DNA from 2 places in the Paenibacillus kribbensis genome. Region 1 is predicted to be linked to the other one. Evidence: riboswitches for the same ligand, from Rfam matches in the RefSeq annotation. Region 1 holds a riboswitch; the other holds the start of a gene.

Evidence for each region. A riboswitch is a leader RNA that binds a small molecule or an ion and turns the genes downstream of it on or off. The one in region 1 is predicted to bind FMN.
Region 2: linked by a shared signal. The riboswitch ahead of B4V02_RS18820 (DMT family transporter) and the one ahead of ribE (riboflavin synthase) in region 1 are both predicted to bind FMN.

What each region holds. Positions count from the first base shown of each region.
Region 1 is NZ_CP020028.1:2,276,753-2,287,073, forward strand. It holds gene B4V02_RS10250 (2-oxoacid:acceptor oxidoreductase family protein) at 26-1,039, shown strand; gene B4V02_RS10255 (thiamine pyrophosphate-dependent enzyme) at 1,039-3,327, shown strand; gene B4V02_RS10260 (IDEAL domain-containing protein) at 3,502-3,969, shown strand; FMN riboswitch at 4,038-4,211, shown strand; gene ribE (riboflavin synthase) at 4,539-5,204, shown strand; gene ribB (3,4-dihydroxy-2-butanone-4-phosphate synthase) at 5,266-5,949, shown strand; gene ribH (6,7-dimethyl-8-ribityllumazine synthase) at 5,981-6,445, shown strand; gene B4V02_RS10280 (segregation and condensation protein A) at 6,619-7,413, shown strand; gene scpB (SMC-Scp complex subunit ScpB) at 7,382-7,990, shown strand; gene B4V02_RS10290 (DUF2953 domain-containing protein) at 8,125-8,826, shown strand; gene ytfJ (GerW family sporulation protein) at 8,912-9,403, shown strand; gene B4V02_RS10300 (protein-glutamine gamma-glutamyltransferase) at 9,491-10,216, opposite strand.
Region 2 is NZ_CP020028.1:4,212,407-4,222,727, forward strand. It holds gene B4V02_RS18785 (AraC family transcriptional regulator) at 1-1,159, shown strand, start outside; gene B4V02_RS18790 (formate--tetrahydrofolate ligase) at 1,185-2,816, opposite strand; gene B4V02_RS18795 (DUF6933 domain-containing protein) at 3,041-3,544, opposite strand; gene B4V02_RS18800 (response regulator transcription factor) at 4,112-4,819, shown strand; gene B4V02_RS18805 (sensor histidine kinase) at 4,821-5,765, shown strand; gene B4V02_RS18810 (ABC transporter ATP-binding protein) at 5,867-6,790, shown strand; gene B4V02_RS18815 (ABC transporter permease) at 6,783-7,478, shown strand; FMN riboswitch at 7,553-7,697, shown strand; gene B4V02_RS18820 (DMT family transporter) at 7,826-8,773, shown strand; gene B4V02_RS18825 (methyl-accepting chemotaxis protein) at 9,030-10,321, shown strand, end outside.

The sequences.
Region 1 (10,321 bases):
TTGCAAAAGAAGGGGGCTTATCACATTGTCTATTTTAACGCGCACAAATCGACTCGGATTTTTCGAAATCCGGCTGGAATCCATTGGTGGACTCGGTGCTAATCTGGCTGGCAAAATGCTGGCCGAAACCGGTGTGCTTGGTTTGGGGCTGAATGCTTCAAATTTCTCGTCCTACGGTTCAGAAAAGAAGGGAACTCCGGTTAAAAGCTTTGTCCGCTTCTGTGATCCGGGAGTTGATATCCGTGATCACAGTCCGATCGAACAACCGCATGTGGTAGGCATTTTCCATGAAGCATTATACAAAACGGTAAATGTGATCAGCGGACTTCCAGCCGATGGGATCGTTGTGGTCAATTCCACGCGTCCGGCAGAAGAAATACGGGCTGATTTGGGACTGGTATCCGGTACGCTGGCGGTGGTGGATGCAATGGGCATCGCATTGGAGGAGCGAACCAAACTGAATACGTCCATGCTCGGAGCCTTGTTCCGTGTCTGCGATTTTTTGGACCCGGAAGCGATGAGATCGGTTATTCGCAGTACCTTTGAAAAGAAATATCCACAATTAGTGGAGCCTAACCTGCGTACGTTTAACCGTGGGTTTGAGGAAGTGGAGCTGCACGTATATCCGGTCACCCATGACACGCAGGATCGGGTTTTTGAACGTCCGCAGCCTTTGCTCGGCTACGAAACGCAAACATTGGGTGGAGTTATTGCTACGCAGGGGAACAGCATGACAAAAGATCTTAGTGGCTCACGCCAGGGTTATTTACCTGAATATGAAGCTGACAAATGTACTCATTGTGCCAAATGCGATTCAATTTGCCCGGATTACTGCTTTGTATGGGAAGAGCAAGCAGACAAACGCGGCAGAATGATGCCATTTTTGCAAGGAATTGATTATCAGTATTGTAAAGGATGTCTAAAATGCGTGGATATTTGCCCATCGGGAGCATTAAGTTCGCGTCGTGAGCAATGGGGCTGGTCGGAACAGCACCGAGTTGCCCACCAATTTCCGGTGTATGAAGGAGGTCGTGTGTAATGGCTAAACTGGAGGAGGAGCTCAAACAAGCAGGCGCCGCACAAGTAACGACGTTCGAATCCGGCAATGAAATGGCCGCTACAGCGGCTGCGCAAATCAATTATCATATGATGGGATATTTTCCGATCACTCCGTCGACCGAGGTGGCGCAGTACCTGGATCAGATGAGAACGAGGGGTCAGCATAACATCAAGCTGGTTGCAGCGGATGGAGAACATGGATCGGCGGGGATATGCTATGGTGCCGCAGCAGCGGGAGCAAGAGTGGTGAATGCCACCAGCTCGCAGGGCTTCCTGTATATGCTGGAGCAGCTGCCTGTTCAGTCAGGTACGCGTTTCCCTATGGTGATGAATTTGGTGACACGGGCCGTCAGTGGTCCGTTGGATATTCGCGGGGATCATTCGGATCTGTACTACGGTCTGAATACGGGCTGGGTCATTTTGACGGCAAGCACACCACAGGCTGTGTATGATATGAATATCATGGCGCTGAAAATTGCGGAGCACAGCGATGTTCGATTGCCTGTGATGGTCGCTTATGACGGCTTTTATACGTCACATCAGAAGCGCAAGGTGCAATATTTTGCCGATGCGGAGACGGTACGGGATTTTGTAGGGCCGAATCCCAATCTGAATCATCCGAATATTTTGGATTTTGATCATCCGGTTACGGTAGGCGCTCATATGAATGGCGATGATCTGACGAACAATCACTTCCAGCAGTCTGAGGCATTAAGACGGTCTGAAGGAGTATATGAGCAGGTTGCGGCAGAATATGCATCTTTATCCGGTCGGGAATATCCGATTTTGGATCTATATCATATGGAAGATGCCGAGGTTGCAGTATTCCTGCTGAATTCGGCGGCTGAATCGGCCAAGGATGTGGCGGATCAGTTCCGTGCGCGCGGCATTAAGGCCGGGGTCGTTCGTCCGAATATCATTCGTCCGTTCCCGGCTGCCCAGCTGCGTGAGGCACTGCGCCACGTCAAGGCGCTGGTGGTGGGCGAGCGTGCGGATTCGTACGGCGCCGACGGCGGTAATTTGACGCACGAAATCAAGGCGGCTCTACAGGAGGACCCGCTGAACAAGACGACTGTATTGTGCCGCATCTTTGGCTTGGGCGGCAAGGATTTTTATGCGGAAGACGCAGAGGCGTTCTTCCAGCTCGCGATCGAGGCGGCAGAAGCCGGCCGTGCGGAGAAGCCGTTTGATTATTACGGCATTCATCCGGGTTCACCGGATAAGGTGATGCCGCAGGTCATGCAGCCGCCACGGGGCGATGCGTACCGCACGGGTCTGATTCAGGTCACGCCGGACGAGGCGACCGGAAAGCTCAAGGTCAAGGTACCGCCGCTGCGTTCGCTGACGACCAAACCACGTCGGCTTACGCCGGGGCACGGAGCTTGTCCGGGCTGCGGAGCACTATCTGCGCTTGAGCTGTTTTTCAAAGGGATTGAAGGCGATATTGTCGTATTGTTTCAGACAGGCTGCGTCTATGTGGTGACAACGGGTTATCCATATACATCACACAAGCAACCGATGATCCATAATCTTTTTCAAAACGGGGCAGCTACACTTTCGGGAGCACTGGAAGCTTACTTGGAAATGAAGCGTCGTAATGAGATTGAGATGTCGGATGATCCAACCTTTATTATGATCAGCGGCGACGGTGGTATGGATATTGGGATGGGTTCTGCGATTGGTGCGGCTCTGCGCAATCATAAGCTGATCATGCTGGAATATGATAACGAGGGATACATGAACACAGGCTCGCAGCAATCGTATTCCACTCCTCTCGGTCATATGACCAGTACGTCGGGTGTAGGGAAGATGCAAAAAGGGAAGCAAGGGCATCACAAGGACACCGTGCAAATCATGGCCGCCTGTAACATTCCGTATGCCTTCACAGCTGCTGAAAGCCATCCGCAGGATATGCTGCGTAAAGCGGCCAAAGCGCAATGGTATGCGAACAACGTGGGAACGGCCTATGGCAAAATCCTGTGTGCCTGCCCATTGAACTGGAAGTCGGAAGATCGGCTGGGCACCAGCATTGTGGAGGCTGCTGTTGAGTCTTGCTTCTTCCCATTGTACGAAATTGAGCAGGGCAATACGACGATTACGTACAACCCGGAAGACAAGGGGAAACGGATTCCAGCCGCTGAATGGTTGAAATTAATGGGGAAAACGAAGCATCTGCTTAAGGAGGAAGCGACGTTGGCCACCTTTGAGCAGGAAATTGAACGCCGCTGGACCATTCTGAAAAAGAAACATGAAATTTCGGAGCTATAATTCGGTTTTTCCAAAAAGATTCTTTGCGCTTGCTGCGTGAAGAATCTTTTTTGTCGTTTATGGGATGAAGCATAAAAAAACAGGTAATGATTTCCGATATAGGAGTGGAGGCCTATATGAAATTGATTAAATAACAGTCTTCTTCTGAATTTTTAGATGCAATGAGGTGCAGGTATGATTAAACTGAATACAGTTGAAATAATCGAAATTATAAAAAAGCAAATCCCTAAGGTCATGAACATCAAGCCCGTGGAGCTGAAATTTACAGATGATTTTGGACGGGCATCACTGGCGGGGACGGAGCATAAATTTACGCTGACGAATCAACATTATTCCGCCAAGGTGATGGATTGCGTGTTGGAAACACAGGTGCGCCCGATATTAATGTGTGAAATTATTTATTTTCTAAAATGTGAATTTATTGATGGACACGTTGAAGTACGGCTGGATTATGACGCAAGTTCTGAAGGAAGCCACGGACCCACAGCTTCAGCGGTTATTACCTTTGACCATGCTACACAGCTCGGCTTGGAAGAACTGGCTGATCTGATTGATCTGGCGCTTCATATGAATGATAAAACCTGGTTTGAAGAACTCTCCAGCCAATATGTTAAAACAAAAGCAGGAGCGTCTATCCGATAACTTGCTTTTTTTAGAAGTTGGTGCTAATATACGTAACAAGTTTACTGTTAATTCAATTGAATAAGAGCAAGATCCTTCGGGGCGGGGCGAAATTCCCCACCGGCGGTGATGACGTGCTTGTGGATCGCTTTTTGTGATCACAGCACGGCTTAGTCCGTGACCCGGATGCTGAACGATCAGCAGAAGGTGGACCTGGTGCAATTCCGGGACCGACAGTATAGTCTGGATGGGAGAAGGATACGGAGCGCATGTGCATGACGTGACATGTGCCGATTATTAGCATACGTAAATGTACGTACGGCTTATTTCGTTGTAGGGCGGCATCGGGGAGACTGCTTTTTAGCTTTCTTTTCCGTAGGTCTTCTAGCGAATTAGGTTGTATCATACTCATGCTTTTTATTGGCATACGTATTATTCGTGAGATTTCAACATGCATATGGATTGCGCTTGTATACTGTAGATTTGACTCTCATCACCCCCATGACGGATAGATTCCGTACTGGGGTTTTTTTGCGCTTACGACAGATGAATTAGGGATAAACTGAAACGAGATGGAAAGGAGTGAGGGCATGTTTACCGGGTTGGTCGAGGAAGTGGGGCGCATTCAAACGATTTCCAAAAGCGGAGAAGCGATGGTTCTAGGTATTGAAGGCTCCGTCGTTTTGGACGATTTGAAAATAGGAGACAGTGTTTCCGTGAATGGTGTTTGTCTGACGGCCATACAGATCGGTGTTAAGGATTTTAAGGTTGATGTCATGCCGGAAACCTTTCGCAGCAGCAATCTGAAAGAACTCAAATCCGGTAGCCGGGTCAATCTGGAGCGGGCGATGGCAGCAAGTGGAAGGTTCGGAGGTCATATTGTGCAGGGGCATGTAGACGGAACAGGCACGATTCGCCGGGTGACTTCAGACCAGAATGCGGTTGTGTTCGAAGTTGCACCTTCTAATCAAGCATTATTCAAATATATTCTTCTCAAAGGTTCGATCACACTGGATGGCATCAGCCTCACAGTCGCGCAGCGTACGGGAGATACCTTTGCCGTATCCATTATCCCCCATACCTTATCCGAGACAGCCTTACAAGCCAAACGTGAGGGAGACACCGTCAATATTGAATGCGACATACTGGGCAAGTATGTGGAACAGCTTTTGAATTACAGAGGCTCAGCGGCGACGGAGGGAGCAGAAAAAGCTCCTATAAGTCTGGACTATCTGGCGAAGCACGGCTTTGCCTGATCTGGAATGGTAAATCTGCCAGAGGAGTACTTATGCCACAAAAACTAAGGAGGACAGCACTATGGATCGAGGGAGTCAAACAAGTGCAGCGGCTGACGTAATGGAGCATGACGAGGGGGAACTGGACGAAGAGATTCGTCTGGATTCCATCGAAGAAGCGCTGGAGGATTTGAAGAACGGTAAAGTCGTTATCGTCGTGGATGATGAACAGCGCGAAAATGAAGGTGATTTTGTTGCGTTGGCTGAAAAGGCAACTCCGGAGGTCATTAATTTCATGATCACTGAAGGTCGTGGATTGGTTTGTGTGCCGATAACACAACAAAGAGCCGAGGCATTGGAGCTGCAGCCAATGGTGGAGCAGAATACAGATTTCCACGGCACAGCCTTTACCGTGTCGGTTGATCATATGGAGACAATAACAGGTATTTCGGCAGCCGAGCGTTCCTTGACTGTACGCGCCTTGGCTGACGATACAGTCGTAGGAGGCGATTTTCGCAAGCCTGGCCACATGTTTCCGCTGATTGCCCGCGATGGCGGTGTTTTGCAGCGTGCAGGTCATACGGAAGCGGCAGTCGATCTGGCCCGACTCAGCGGCTTCAAGCCCGCCGGAGTCATTTGCGAAATTATAAAGGAAGACGGCACCATGGCCCGACTGCCTGATTTGGCCGTGTTCGCCAAGCATCATCAGCTGAAGCTGATCAGTATTCAGGATTTAATTGACTATCGTCGTCGTTTGTCATTGTAAAAATCATTTAAAAAAAGAGAGGTTGATAAGCATGGCACGTTTTCTGGAAGGTAATCTTGTATCGGATGGTTTAAAATATGGTATTGTGGTAGGAAGATTCAATGAGTTTATTACAAGCAAGCTGTTAAGCGGTGCAATTGACGCACTTCAACGACACGGTGTACAGGAAGATGAAATTGATGTGGCCTGGGTTCCTGGTGCTTTTGAAATTTCACTGATTGCGCAAAAAATGGCTGCAAGCGGCAAATATGATGCTGTTATTACGCTGGGGACGGTGATCCGTGGTTCTACTTCGCATTATGACATTGTCTGCAACGAAGTGGCAAAGGGAGTGGCGGCAATCAATCTGAAAACGGGCGTACCCGTTATTTTTGGTGTCGTGACTACAGAAAATATTGAGCAGGCTATTGAGCGTGCAGGCACGAAGGCTGGTAATAAGGGTTGGGATTCTGCGCTGGCGGCGATTGAAATGGCGAACCTGGGCAAGCAATTTTAATGATATAAGCAACTAGATAAGGAAAGCGTAATTGCAAAGCGAACAAGGGATTGGATTGTTAAGCAAGGCAATGACGTATATACTACAGAAAGAGGGATTGATAACGTCGAGCATACGTGCTATGGGGAAAGGTATTGTTGAATGATGATTGGAGTAAGGCAGGGGGAAGCACATTGACAGTCGTAAATTACAAGCTGGAAACATTCGAAGGTCCGCTGGATCTGCTATTGCATCTGATTGATAAAGCCGAGATCGACATTCAGGATATCCCGATTAGTGATATTACGGATCAGTATATGGCTTTTTTGCACAGTATGCAGGAGCTGGAACTGGACATTACGAGCGAGTTTCTGGTGATGGCGGCGACGCTCTTATCGATTAAGAGTAAATTGCTGCTTCCCAAACCACCTGTGATGGAATATGACGATATGGATTATTATGAAGAAGAGGATTATGATCCGCGCGAAGAACTGGTTCGCAAGCTGGTGGAGTATCGTAAATATAAAGGGATTGCTCGTCATCTGAGTGAACGTGAGTGGGAACGGAGTCTGATTTATGGCAAAGAGCCGGAAGATCTGAGTGCGTTCCTGCCCACCGAACCCGTAAATCCGGTGCACGGGCTACATACGAGCGATTTGGTCGCGGCCTTTCAGCGTGCATTGCGTAAAGCAGAACGACGTACGACGGTAACTCGTGTCCACCGGGATGAAATTTCAGTCAAGGACCGTATCCGGCAGGTTGTCGGGGTGTTAGAGGGATTGGGGGCAGGAGGGCGGTTTCTGTTCTCCAAGCTGATGCATGAGGATATGTATCGGCATGAAGTGGTAGTCACCTTTTTGGCGATTCTCGAACTGATGAAAATGAAGCAAATTTTCTGTTATCAGGAGAAGATTTTTGATGATATTGTAATGGAGTGGAGAGGGGATTTACGGGTTAATGGATTATCTGAAGCTGAAATCAATTATTGAGGGACTGTTGTTTCTCGCGGGAGAGGAAGGATTGTCCGCCAAGCAGATCGCCGACATTGTAGAGCAGCAGCAAGAACTGGTTGAAAAAAGCCTGGAAGATATGAAACAGGATATGGAGCAGGGAGGAAGAGGTCTGCAACTTGTCCGTCTTGCCGGGAATTATCAACTTGCAACATTACCTGAGCATGCATCCTATTTTGAAAAGCTCGCTTATTCTCCGGCACGTGCCTCACTGTCTCAAGCGGCTTTGGAAACACTGGCCATTGTTGCGTATCGCCAGCCCATTACAAGAATCGAAATCGAAGATATTCGGGGCGTCAAATCCGAGCGGGCCATACATACACTGGTCAACAAGGAGCTTATTGAGGAAAAAGGTCGTGCAGAGGCCATTGGACGGCCGATATTGTACGGAACGACGAAATCATTTCTGGATTATTTCGGTCTGGGCTCTCTCGCGGATCTACCGCAACCGGAGATGTTCGAGGATTCGGACAATCTGGAGGAGGAGACACAATTATTGTTCGAGCGTCTGGAGAGCAGCCAGCCTGCTGCAAACGATCCGGATCTTGAAGCCTGATAAGAAAAGAAACAGCCAGTTCCTGCAGAGAGGGATTGGCTGTTTGCTATTTTAGGATGCATGATTTTCCTGTGAAGAACCCATACTATTTTTGCCATGGTATATCCATAGAAAAAGGTTGGGAGGACTCGTCAGTGTGGAAATGGATCGGTATCGCCATCATTGTTATCATATTACTTGTGCTGGCTGTTTTGTTCTCTCGTATCCGCTGGAAGCTTGATATTGCCAAGCATGACAGTGATGATCGGGCGCATCTGGAGATCAGATTTCTGTACGGGTTGATCAAAATCAATTATGATATTCCTGCTATTCTGATAGCCAATCTGCAAAAAGGGCTTCTCTATCGGCTTGACCGCAACAAAAACATACATAAAACCGATGCTTCCGTGGATAGTGGAAATATTAATGCAGAAAAAATTAAGCATTTTATACACGATGTACGAGTTTTGCTCAAAGGAACGAAAGCCTTAAGCCGCTGGCTACGGCATACGTTAGCCCATGTGACGATGACCAAAATGGAATGGTCCACCAATATCAGTCTTGCTGACGCAGCCTATACAGCTACCTCAACCGGTATTCTATGGGGCCTGAAAACGACGCTGATCGGTTTTGCTTCCAGCTTTGTACATATGAACTGCACGCCCAAGCTGTTTGTTGTACCCTACTGGGCCAATCGTTTGCATTTTACCACCACTTTGACCTGTGAAGGAAATGTGTCGCTCGGATATTTATTTTTTTCCATGCTCATTTTAGCTTATCGGATATGGCGCGTTCCGGGTGGACCGGAAGCTTGGAAACGGGTTTTGTCCAAGAAGCCTATCCGGCATGAGGGATGAGCGATACATATTTTCTAGGTGCTCTGTGCACAATAGCGAAAGAAAAGGCAGTCTACGCTTGAAAATAAGCAGAGGAGGAATAATCATGTCAGATCACCCGATTCAAGGGCTCATGCAAACCGCGATGGAAAACATCAAAGCCATGGTAGACGTAAATACGATTGTGGGAGAAGCGGTGGAAACACCCGATGGTTCTGTTATTTTGCCAATCAGTAAGGTGGGGTTTGGTTTCGCAGCCGGGGGAAGTGATTTTAATGTTGATGAAGAAGAACATCATACTTCCTCGGCAGCGGGTAATCATAGCGGGAAGGAAGGGCATCCGTTTGGTGGCGGTAGCGGTGGCGGTGTATCTATTCAACCGATTGCTTTTCTGGTTGTTGGCAAACAGGGGGCGCAAATCGTTCCTTTGGACAATCAAACACATCTGATTGAGAAATTAATCGACTCCACCCCCTACCTGATTGATAAGGTTCAGTCTATCTTCCAAAATGTAGGCGGCGGCATGCAGACTCCACCTCCACAGGTACCTGTAAATGTCACTACAGATCCCAGCCAATCTGGCCCGGCTTACTTGTAAAGGTCATGAACTAAAATGTTACTTCAGGAGGGTATTCCAAAGCCATACATGGGCTAAGGAATACCTTCCTTTTGCTTGCATTTGCTTTTATCTGCGAATATACTGCCTTCCACCAATGACTGCATGTACACGTTGACCATGTTCCTGTTGATAAGAAGTATGCAGCGATCGTTCAACTTCACGGTTCTCTTCGGGAGCAAACTGGGATAAATAAGCGAAGTCCGGATAAATCACCTCATCCGTTAAATAAGCAGATATGGTAGCCCCCGGCTTGCGATGCTGATTGAGGGAATCAATAATGCCTTTTGCTGGCAAGATGCCGATCCCATGTCCATAAAACGAGTCCTCCTCCTTCATCTTAACGACATTTTCTCCTTTCCACTCCAATGTTTCGGGTGACACATCCGGATTATTGAAATACAGGATGTCGCCGGGAGACGCTTTATGACTTCCTTGCTCCTGTATGAGCTTGAGGTCACTGTCATAGTGCCAATCATACAACAGCATATCTGCAAAAATCCGGTTAAATTCACTTTCCAGAATGGAATCCAGCACTGCTTTGTACAGAACAATCACCATAGCAGTTGCACATTCAAAGGCATATTGATCACCATGTATAAAGATATCCCTGATCCCCTGCGCCGGAGTAACACCTGCTTTGAGCTGAAATCCACCTTTTGCCGTCAAATCCCAAAACTGCGGATTGCGACGCGCGGTTGCAAACGTGGCAAAGGATACGCCGCTTCGTTGTAATGCCTCTGCGGACTCTACAATCCGGGATCTCAAAATCGGTTCAAACTGTAGGCGCTGCATGCTGTACCCCCATCCAAATTAAATATTTAGCTACTCAGGATCTTGCAAATCCTCAACTATATATATGTGATCAGGAGTGTAAATTGCCTGACCGGGCATATCTTG
Region 2 (10,321 bases), 1.9 Mb from region 1:
TTCTGCATTGCCAGCATCCATCGAAGGCACCATCACTTATATGGAAAATCACTATGAAAAGCCTATCACCGTCAAGCAGCTTGCCGAACAGGCGAACGTTTCCATATGGCAATACTCGCAAATGTTTCGAAAAATGACAGGCAAAAAGCCGCTGCATTACCTCACTGAGCTGCGCTTGAATCATGCCAAGCGGCTACTGCTGGAATGCAAACGGCCTTTACGGGAAATTGCCCGTCAGGTTGGTTTCTCTGACGAATATTATTTTAACCGACGCTTTAGGCAAATGACCGGAATTCCTCCGGGACAGTACGCGCTTAACATTTCCTGTTCCGTAGGCGTCAAGGATTGGACAGGCCACCATATTCATATTCCGCGCCGCCCAAGCCGCATCATCTATCATGGAGAAACGATGGGCGATCTGCTCGCGTTAGGGGCCAAAGCCGTTGGAGGAAGCCTGCGTCTCAGTAAATACAGTGTCTATAAGCATCGTCTGGGAAGCGTTGCAGATGTCGGACTTCCGCTGGATACCCGTTTGACCAGCGCTCTCGAGCCTGATCTGATTATCTTTGCCAACTCGGATGAACAGGAATATGAGCGTATTGCCAACATCGCGCCTACCGTCACCTTCAACTCCTTCGCCGCGCTGGAGGAACGGCTGCGCACGCTTGGCGTCTGGCTCGGCAAGGAACGCGAGGCCGAACGATGGCTGTCCTTCGCTGCCCGTAATCTGGAGATGTGGCAACAGCTTGGCACAGTAATCACAGCCGGGGAAACAGCCTCCGCCTTCATCTTCGATCACGGGGATCGGTTGTTTGTCATGGGCATGTCCGGCTTTTCGCCAGCCCTCTACCACCCGCAGGGCTTTCAACCTGTCGAGCCGATCCAAAAGGTGCTCGACGAGGGACACGGCTTCGTAGAAATTGAGCCAAACGAGCTGCCTGACTACGCCGGGGACCGCATTTTTATGCTCGTCCCCACAGCTCCAGACTCCAGACGCACGCTGGAGCGCATGATCAGCAGTTCTCTTTGGCGCAGCCTGCCTGCTGTGCGCCAGGGCAGGGTATACTTCGTAGATGCAGACCGCTGGAACTGGAGCGATGCCATGACCCGGCAAAAGCTGCTCACCGCCCTGCCCAAGCTGCTTGGCGCGTCATTATAAGATGATAGTATTTTTCATGAAAATACTACATCAGGCCGTGAATGCTTCCATCTGCCTCCAGCGACATATGCTCGGCGGCCGGGGATTTGGGCAGTCCAGGCATCGTCATGGTATTGCCCGTTTCCACCACTACAAAGCCTGCGCCTGCGGATAAAGAAGCGCTGGACACGTGAATCGTAAAGCCCTCCGGGGCTCCCAGCAGAGACGGCTGATCTGAAAAAGAATAGGGTGTTTTGGCCATGCACACAGGCAGTTGTCCGAAGCCAAGCTGCTCCATACCGGACAACGCCCGTTTAGCCGCAGGAGTGTATACTACATCTGCCGCACCGTAAAGCTCCTTCGCAATAATGCCAATTTTCGTTGGCAAATCAAGCGCAGTATCATACAAAGGTGCGAAGCTGGCTTTGTCCTCCTGAAGCAGATTTAGCAGACTTTGAGCCAAGCGTTCTCCCCCACGGCTTCCCTGCGCCCATACCTGTGACAGCTCAGCGGGTACACCCAGCCTACGGCATTCTGCCCGAATGAGCTCCAGTTCAGCTTCATGATCTGTTGCAAAATGGTTAATCGCTACCAGTACAGGCACGCCAAACTTTTGCAAATTCCATATGTGTCGGTTCATATTGGCTAAGCCAAGCTGTAATTGCTCCAGATTTTCCGCATCCAGCTCGTTTTTGGAGACACCGCCGTTATATTTCAGTGCTTTGGCGGTGACGACCAATACAGCCGCATCTGGCCGCAAACCGGACTGACGGCACTTGATGTCAAAAAACTTTTCCGCTCCCAGTTCGGCCCCGAATCCAGCCTCTGTGAGGACCACCTCTCCTAGCTTCAAAGCCAGCTTCGTACCGATCAGACTGCTGCATCCATGTGCAATATTCGCAAAAGGTCCGCCATGCACGATGACCGGCGTTCCTTCCAACGTTTGTACTAGATTGGGCTTCAATGCTTCCCGAAGCAGCACGGCCATGCCTTCCACCGCGTTCAGTTCCTCGGCGGTTACCGCTTCGCCCGCCTCGTTATATCCAATCACCATTCGGCCCAATCGCGCTTTAAGATCGTTCATATTTTCACTTAGACATAATACCGCCATCACTTCCGAGGCCGAGGTAATCAGAAAGCCGCTTTCTCTCACCGCTCCATTCCCCGTACCCAATCCGGTCACAATACTTCGCAGGCTTCGGTCATTCATATCTACAGCCCGTTTCCACACGATCCGTTCCGGCTTCAGCCGCAAAGCATTTCCATGAAACAAATGGTTATCAATCATCGCTGCCAGCAAATTATGTGCTGCCGAAATCGCGTGTATATCACCTGTAAAATGCAGATTAATATCTTCTGCTGGAACAATCTGGGCCTGCCCTCCCCCAGTTGCTCCTCCTTTCATACCAAAACAAGGTCCAAGAGACGGCTCACGCAGCGCAGCAACGGTTTTGTGCCCCAACGTATTTAGCGCCTGTGACAGCCCGATGGTTGTTAGCGTTTTTCCTTCTCCCGCTGGAGTCGGATTCATCGCCGTAACCAGCACCAGCTTTCCATTCGGGCGTTCCTTCAACTGCTCCCACAGGGACGGATTTAGCTTCGCTTTATATTTTCCATACGTCTCCAAATGCTCTTCTTCAATTCCTGCTTCCTTGGCTACATCAATAATCCTCTTCATTGCTCGTTATGTACCCCCCGTTTTTAAGTCAGATCTATGCTGTCAAATACTTTATGTTTTATTCTACCAAAGTGTGCCGTTTATTGCGCTATGATTCATTTCATCGCAAGCGTTATCATCATATGAACTGATAAAAAAGAGCATCCCCGCCCGCATGGACTTGGTGGATACTCTTTTGTTTAGAAATCAGGATAGCCTATTTTTTGACCAAGATAGCAATTCGCTCAAACACGTTCCAGGTTATAATGCTTTTCTAATGCTTCTTTAAAAGTATCAACAGGATACTGGTATTGAACCGTTTTAAACACAATCCGGTTGTTGCATTGGTTTTTTTCCAGCTCGCACCCATGCTCCATATCCAATTCCTTCATGACAAAAATAAGCTCTTCCAAGGTTCTCATCACACTATGGCTGTTTGTCGTCGTAGCCAGCATCTGCTCGCCTTCCTGTGTGTATGCCTCTACGATCTGCTCATCAAAGCCTTCGCTGATCATGAATTCCTTCAAGGCTTGAATAAAAAGAGTCGGCAGATTTTTGTACTGCGATTTTTTAATGCCAAACAGCGTAATGCTAAAGCGGGTTGCATCATGCATAAACACAATATTTTTTCTCCGATTCAGTAAAAACAAGCTGGCATGCCAACTATTTAAAGGCGGATAAATATCAACGTGAAGTGGCTCGGTATCCCATTCCTTCAGCAGTTTTTGTGTTCCCCGTATAACAAACATCATTGCTCTCCTTTATTGACGGTCCTGTACCGCAGCTCATGATTCGACATGCTTGATCTTTTGCATAAAGCATGTCCCAGGTATCATAACACCTTATTCCTAAGATTAGATTGTAAACTCTTTCAGTATAATATAGGGGAAAGTATGCTGATATTAAGTTGATTACATCTTGTGTTAGGGGGAGTAAAAAATCTACTTCAGCGCTTGCAGATAAAAATATTTAGGTACATCTCATGTTGTGGTTAAAGAATGGAGGTGGCGTCATTGTCCTCACTCTTTTCATTATTTCAATACATCACCATGTTGTGGTTAAAGGCTAGTAGAATCAAGCTTTTCAAAATCACAATGTGCTTATTTTACTACAGCCACAAGGGTTTCGCAATTTTTCCCCAACCTCGGTCAACTTCTCACCTGTCATATAAAAAAACGGCCCTTTAAACCTCCTTCGAAAATTCTCCAACTCAAATTCATTGATATTTTTTATGGAAATCCCCTTCACTGCTCTATATAATTCAGATACAGTTCGTCATACGAGCTTAATCCAAACATTAGGGGTGTTCGACACCTATGTCACAGCATATTTTACTCATTGAAGACGATCTATCCATCGCCGAAATGCTGCACAAGGCGCTCAGCAAAGAAGGCTACAAACTAACCACCGCCTATGACGGGGAAGAAGGGCTTGCTGCCTTTGAACGTCACACCTACGATCTGGTTCTGGTGGATTTGATGATGCCGAAGGTGGATGGCATGGAAGTGATCCGCCGAATCCGAACCAGCAGCGCGGTGCCGATCCTGATTATGTCTGCCAAGGATACCGACGTGGATAAAGCGCTTGGACTGGGGTTTGGTGCGGACGATTATGTCGCCAAGCCTTTTTCGATGGTGGAAATGACCGCACGTATTCAGTCTGCGATCCGCAGATCCACTACATATGCCCGTCAGCAACAGCAGGAGGAACAACCGAAAGCACCAGTTTTGACCTATGGCAAGCTGCATATTGATTTGGATCATTTTACCGTCATTCGCAATGAAAATGAAATTCAGCTAACCGCCAAAGAATCCGATATTCTCAAGCTGTTTGTAACCAATCCGAACCGGGTATTTACGAAAGCGCAATTATACGGATTTATCTGGAAAGAGGATTATATGGGCGACGAGAACGTGATTAACGTCCATATTCGCCGTCTGCGTGAGAAAATCGAAGAAGATCCCTCCCACCCTGTCCATATTAAGACGCTTTGGGGGATCGGCTACAAATGGGAGAACGGCTGATATGAACATCGAGAACATGTCGGGATGGATTGTCGTCATCATCCTAACCGTCGTTATTTTATGGCTTTGGCGGGAGCGTATGGCCTACAAGCGCAGTATTCAGGATGTCCGAACCCTACTAGAGCGGATTGTGACGGTGAACCATGCGGAAAAGCTGCTATATGTCACAGGTGATGCTGAGCTGCAACGACTCATGACAGAAATCAACCGTCTGCTGGACCTGAATCTCAGGGTGTCGGTGGATTACAACCGAAGCCAAATCGCCATGCGCAAAATGATTTCAAATATTTCGCACGATCTCAAGACCCCGCTTACGGTGGTGCTTGGATATGCCGAAATGCTGGATGGTGATCCGAATATTTTGCCGGAAGAACGTACAAAGCTGCTATCCAAAATTCGTCAAAAAACAAACGAAGCGATTGAGCTGATCGGCAGTTTTTTTAGCTTGGCGAAGCTGGAGGCCAATGATACGGACATTCCACTAACACGGCTGGAGGTGGGAGAGCTGTGCAGACGCAGCATTTTGGAGTTTTATGATCTGCTGACCGCACAGGGGTTTGCAGTGCATATTGATATCCCGGAGCATCCCGTTCATGCCTTGGGAAACGAAGGAGCCATTGCACGGGTACTGAACAATCTGATTTCTAATGCAATTCGCTACGGGGCGGACGGCCAGACGCTGGGACTGAGTCTATCGGAACAGCAGGACACCGTGCGTATAGAAGTATGGGATCGTGGGAAAGGCATACAAGAGCCGGAGCAGGACAAGGTTTTTGAGCGTATGTACACACTGGAGGACTCACGCAATAAGGCGGTACAAGGCAGCGGACTGGGTCTTACGATTGCCAAACGACTGGTCGAGACGATGAACGGAGAGATTCAATTGACCAGCAAGCCTTATGACCAGACAGTCTTCTCTTTTACCTTGAAGAAAATCAACTATTAACTATTCATTGAACTTAATAAATTTGTAAGAATCACGAAAGAAAAATGAATATTTCACCCTTTATTCTTGAATCATCAACAGTATACGAAGGGAGAACACCCATGACTTACATATTACGTACACATCAGCTGACCAAAGCCCTGAAGGGCAATGAAATTGTAGCAGGGGTCAGTATGAATGTCCGAAAGGGGGAAACCTATGGCTTTCTCGGTCCCAATGGAGCGGGCAAAACAACGATCATGAAAATGATTACCAACCTGCTCAAGCCGACAACAGGTGAGATTGAATTGTTCGGTGAAAAATTGACGCCAAAATCGTACCATCTGCTCGGACGGATGGGTTCGATTATTGAATATCCGATTTTTTATGACAGGCTGACAGCCCAGCAAAATCTAGAGCTGCACTGTGAATACATGGGCTATTATAACAAGCAGGCTGTTCGGGATGCTCTGGAGCTAGTGAACTTGCGCAACGCGGGTGACAAGCCGGTAAAGGACTTTTCCTTGGGGATGAAGCAGCGTCTCGGGATCGCCCGAGCCATCGCGACCAAGCCGGAGCTGCTGATTTTAGATGAACCGATTAATGGTCTGGACCCGGTAGGAATCAAGGAAATCCGCCAGTTATTCCACATGCTGTGCAAGGAATACGGGATGACCCTGCTTGTGTCCAGTCATATTTTAGCGGAAATTGAGCAGATTGCGGATACGGTGGGCGTCATTAATCACGGGCGGCTGATTGAGGAAGTGTCAATGGAACAGGTGCGGGAAACCAATACCGAGTACATCGAATTTTCAACCAATGATTGCAAAAAGGCAGTCTACGTCCTCTCGCATCATCTGAATCTGAATAATATTCGGGTACTGAACGAGCAATGTGTACGTATTTACGATACAAGTGTACCGCAAAAGCAAATTACAAAAACCCTCATTATCAATGATGTAGAGGTGGATTCCATTCATCAGAAAAACAGTACGCTGGAAGACTACTTTTTGCGTCTGCTAAATGGAGGTGATCTCCATGCTTAAATTGATGCAGCTAGAATTGAAAAAATTCCATCTGGCAGGATATATCCGTTCAGCCCTGATCGCCAATGTCTGCATTCTTGGGCTTACCTGCCTCATTGCGCAGACCACCCAAAGTGAAGGTATACACGAATTTGCACAGTACACTCAGATTCTGGATCTCATGGACAATTTGGTCAGGGCCACTTTTATCGTGTTTGCCTCTGTTCTGCTGTGCCGCTTTATTGTAGACGAATTCAAGTCCAAATCAATTACCATCTTGTTCATGTACCCGATCCACCGTAAAAAGCTGATGATCGCCAAACTCTTGGTCGTGCTACTGTTTACGTTCCTGTCCATTATGATATCGGAAATTGTCATTACGGCTGCCATTCATCTGCTTAATCAATTTGTCGTTATTGTACCCGATCAGCTTACGCTTGCTGTGTTGGGCCAGCAATCAGTACGGACGCTGATGAATGCCGTTGCCGCCAGCTTTATGGGATTGGTTCCGCTGTATATGGGAATGCGAAAATATTCTGTACCCACAACCATTGTGACCTCCATCCTGATTGTAGCATTGCTTTTCTCCAATAATAACGGCCCTACGCTTAGCTCCTTTGCCCTCGTGCAAATTGGCTTTTCTGTGCTGGGAATGCTTGTCGCCTATGCAGCGATTCGCCGCATTGAGTATAAGGATATTACCTCGTAAAATGAGTACACACATTTTTCACTGGACTTCATTCTAAAACGGGTATATCCTAAAGGAGAAATTAAAAACGGAATAAGGATCTTCGGGGTAGGGTGTGATTCCCAACCGGCGGTATGGCTCATGGAGCTAAGCCCGCGACTCTGTATCTGGCAACAGGATACGGACTGATTTGGTGAGATGCCAAAGCCGACGGTAAAGTCCGGATGGAAGAAGATCGAAGCATGAACATGCCGTGAAGTGAATGAGTGCGGCAAGTTTATTTGATCAACCCCCGTCTTGCATGGCCTCTAGCCATGGACGGGGGTTTTTGTGCCACCGGTCCTGTATTCGCAAGGAGCTAATTGAATATGAGTCAAACATCAACTGTACTAACTTCCAAGGGTTTTGAGCGCAGCACTCACATGAAAAGCGGTTTTTGGCTAGTCGCGATTGGAGCGGCCTTGTGGGGTGCTGACCCGCTGTTTCGTATTATTTTGTTAAAATCATTCACCTCAGCTCAAATTGTACTGATGGAGCACGTGCTGCTTTTTATTGCTTTGGCACCGATCCTGTGGAAGCACCGCGAGGAGCTTAAAGCAGTACGGCTCCGTCAAGTTTTTGCTATTTTGTTCGTCTCGTGGGGCGGTTCAGCTTTGGCCAGCGTGATTTTCACCATGGCACTCAGCAACGGTGATTTGAATGCCGTTCTTTTACTTCAAAAGCTGCAACCGTTGGTCGCTATTATTCTGGCACGCATTATTTTGAAGGAAATGCTGCCGCGTAATTTTGGAATTCTTATTGTTATCGCTTTGTTGGGGACGTATCTTCTTACCTTCGGCTGGTCCCTCCCCTTCGGGCATGCTCGTAATTTTATTCAGGTCGGCAGTCTGCTGGCACTGGGAGCAGCGGTTTTGTGGGGCGGCTCGACTGTGATGGGAAGTTATTTGCTTCGCTCGATGAAATATGAGACGGTAACCTCCCTGCGCTTCATGGTGGCGCTCCCCATGCTGATTGTTCTCACCTCTGTGGAACATGCGCCATGGAATATGCCTGCTGGTACATGGGCGGGCGCAGCCGTGATTATCAATCTGTTATTGCAGGCACTGCTACCGGGTCTTCTCAGCCTGCTCCTGTATTACAAGGGATTGAGCACAACCAAAGCGTCTTATGCCACTATGGCGGAATTGAGCTTTCCCATGGTCGGTGTCGTGATTAACTGGATCGCATTCCAGCAAATTGTTACCATGGCACAACTGACTGGTTTTATGCTTATCTGGATTACGCTGTTTATGATTTCACGTCAGCAAAAAAACTAGCAGGTTCATTCATATCCATTTCATCACTTATCTGAGTCAAATCCCTAAGCCAAATCGCGATGATGCTTTTGCGTCTCCGATTTGGTTTTTTATGTATAAGTATTAATACATAATATGCTACTTTTGAACTATTTTTAAATAAAAACGTCTAAAACATGCAACTATTCTTCGTTTGCCATAGATTACATCTATAAAATCCACTGCTTTTTGTCGAATAAAACAATGTAGTGATCATCAGACACAGAGGAGAACAACTATGACTAAAGCAAAACAAACAATTCCATGGTGGACCAGGTTTCTCAGACAGTTTTATTTAATGAGAACAAGATTGATTGTAGCTTTTTTGGCTGTCTTATTGATTCCAAGTGCACTTATTGGATACTTTTCTTATCAAGGTGCTACAACGCAACTCAGTCAGCAAATGAGCGGTTCTGTGTACACGAATCTGTATCTGATTCGAAGCAATGTCAATCAGTATGTATCGCCTATTATGAAGGATGTGGACGTGCTTGCCACTGAAATCAAATCTGATTCCATTGCTGCCGACGAAGATGCCCTTCAGAAAAAATTGAATGTCATCGTCAAGGCTCATCCCGAGTTGGATGCTGCGCTCCTCGGCAATGCGAAAGGACAATATATTCGTACGCCGAAAAAAAAGGAGGCCGATTATGATCCAAGGGAGAGAAAATGGTACAAAAATGCGATGCAGGAAAAGGACAAAGTATCCGTCAGTGTTCCAGCTGTCAGCGTCACGACAGGAAATTTAGTGGTTAATTTATCAAAAACGCTGGAGGACGGTCAAGGAGCTATTGCCCTCTCTTTGAATCTGGACAAAATGAGTCAAAGCCTCCAGTCTGTCAAGATTGGCGAACGCGGGGGACTCTTTATTGTTGATTCTAATCATAAAATTGTGTCTGGAGCTGGAGCAGCCTTTAACAATACAGGCAAAAAACCGGCAGACACCATTGAGGGACTTCCCGAAGCGAAAAACGCTGAAAATGATACTCCTTCCATATCACAAATTCAATTTATGAATAGAAACGTGCTGGCCTTTACACTCAAGGACCCTGTCACCGGATGGAGCATTATCGCACTGTCGGATCTGGAGGATTACAGTGATGCTGCCCAACCGATTTTGAAACAAAGCCTCATCGTTATCGCCATATCCGTACTGGTTGCTGCTGTCATTATTTTCCTGATGATTCGTTCATTCCTGATTCCGCTGCGCAAGCTGCAAGCAGGAACACGTATCGTCCGGGATGGGAATCTGACCGAACGTGTTAACCTGTCCAGTAAGGACGAGTTCGGCGAGCTGGCCCAAAATTTTGACCAGATGACACATGCCTTGCATACGATGGTTTCCGAGGTCAATCAAACGTCCTCCCGACTTGCTTCCTCTTCCCTGATGATCAAGGAAAGCACGGAGCAAACAACAGAATCTGTACAGCATGTAGCGGAAACTGTCATGGAATCCGCCGAAAATGCGGCCACCAGCGCCGAGGCATCCGAGCAAACCGCCAATGCCGTTGAAGAAATGGCCAAAGGTGT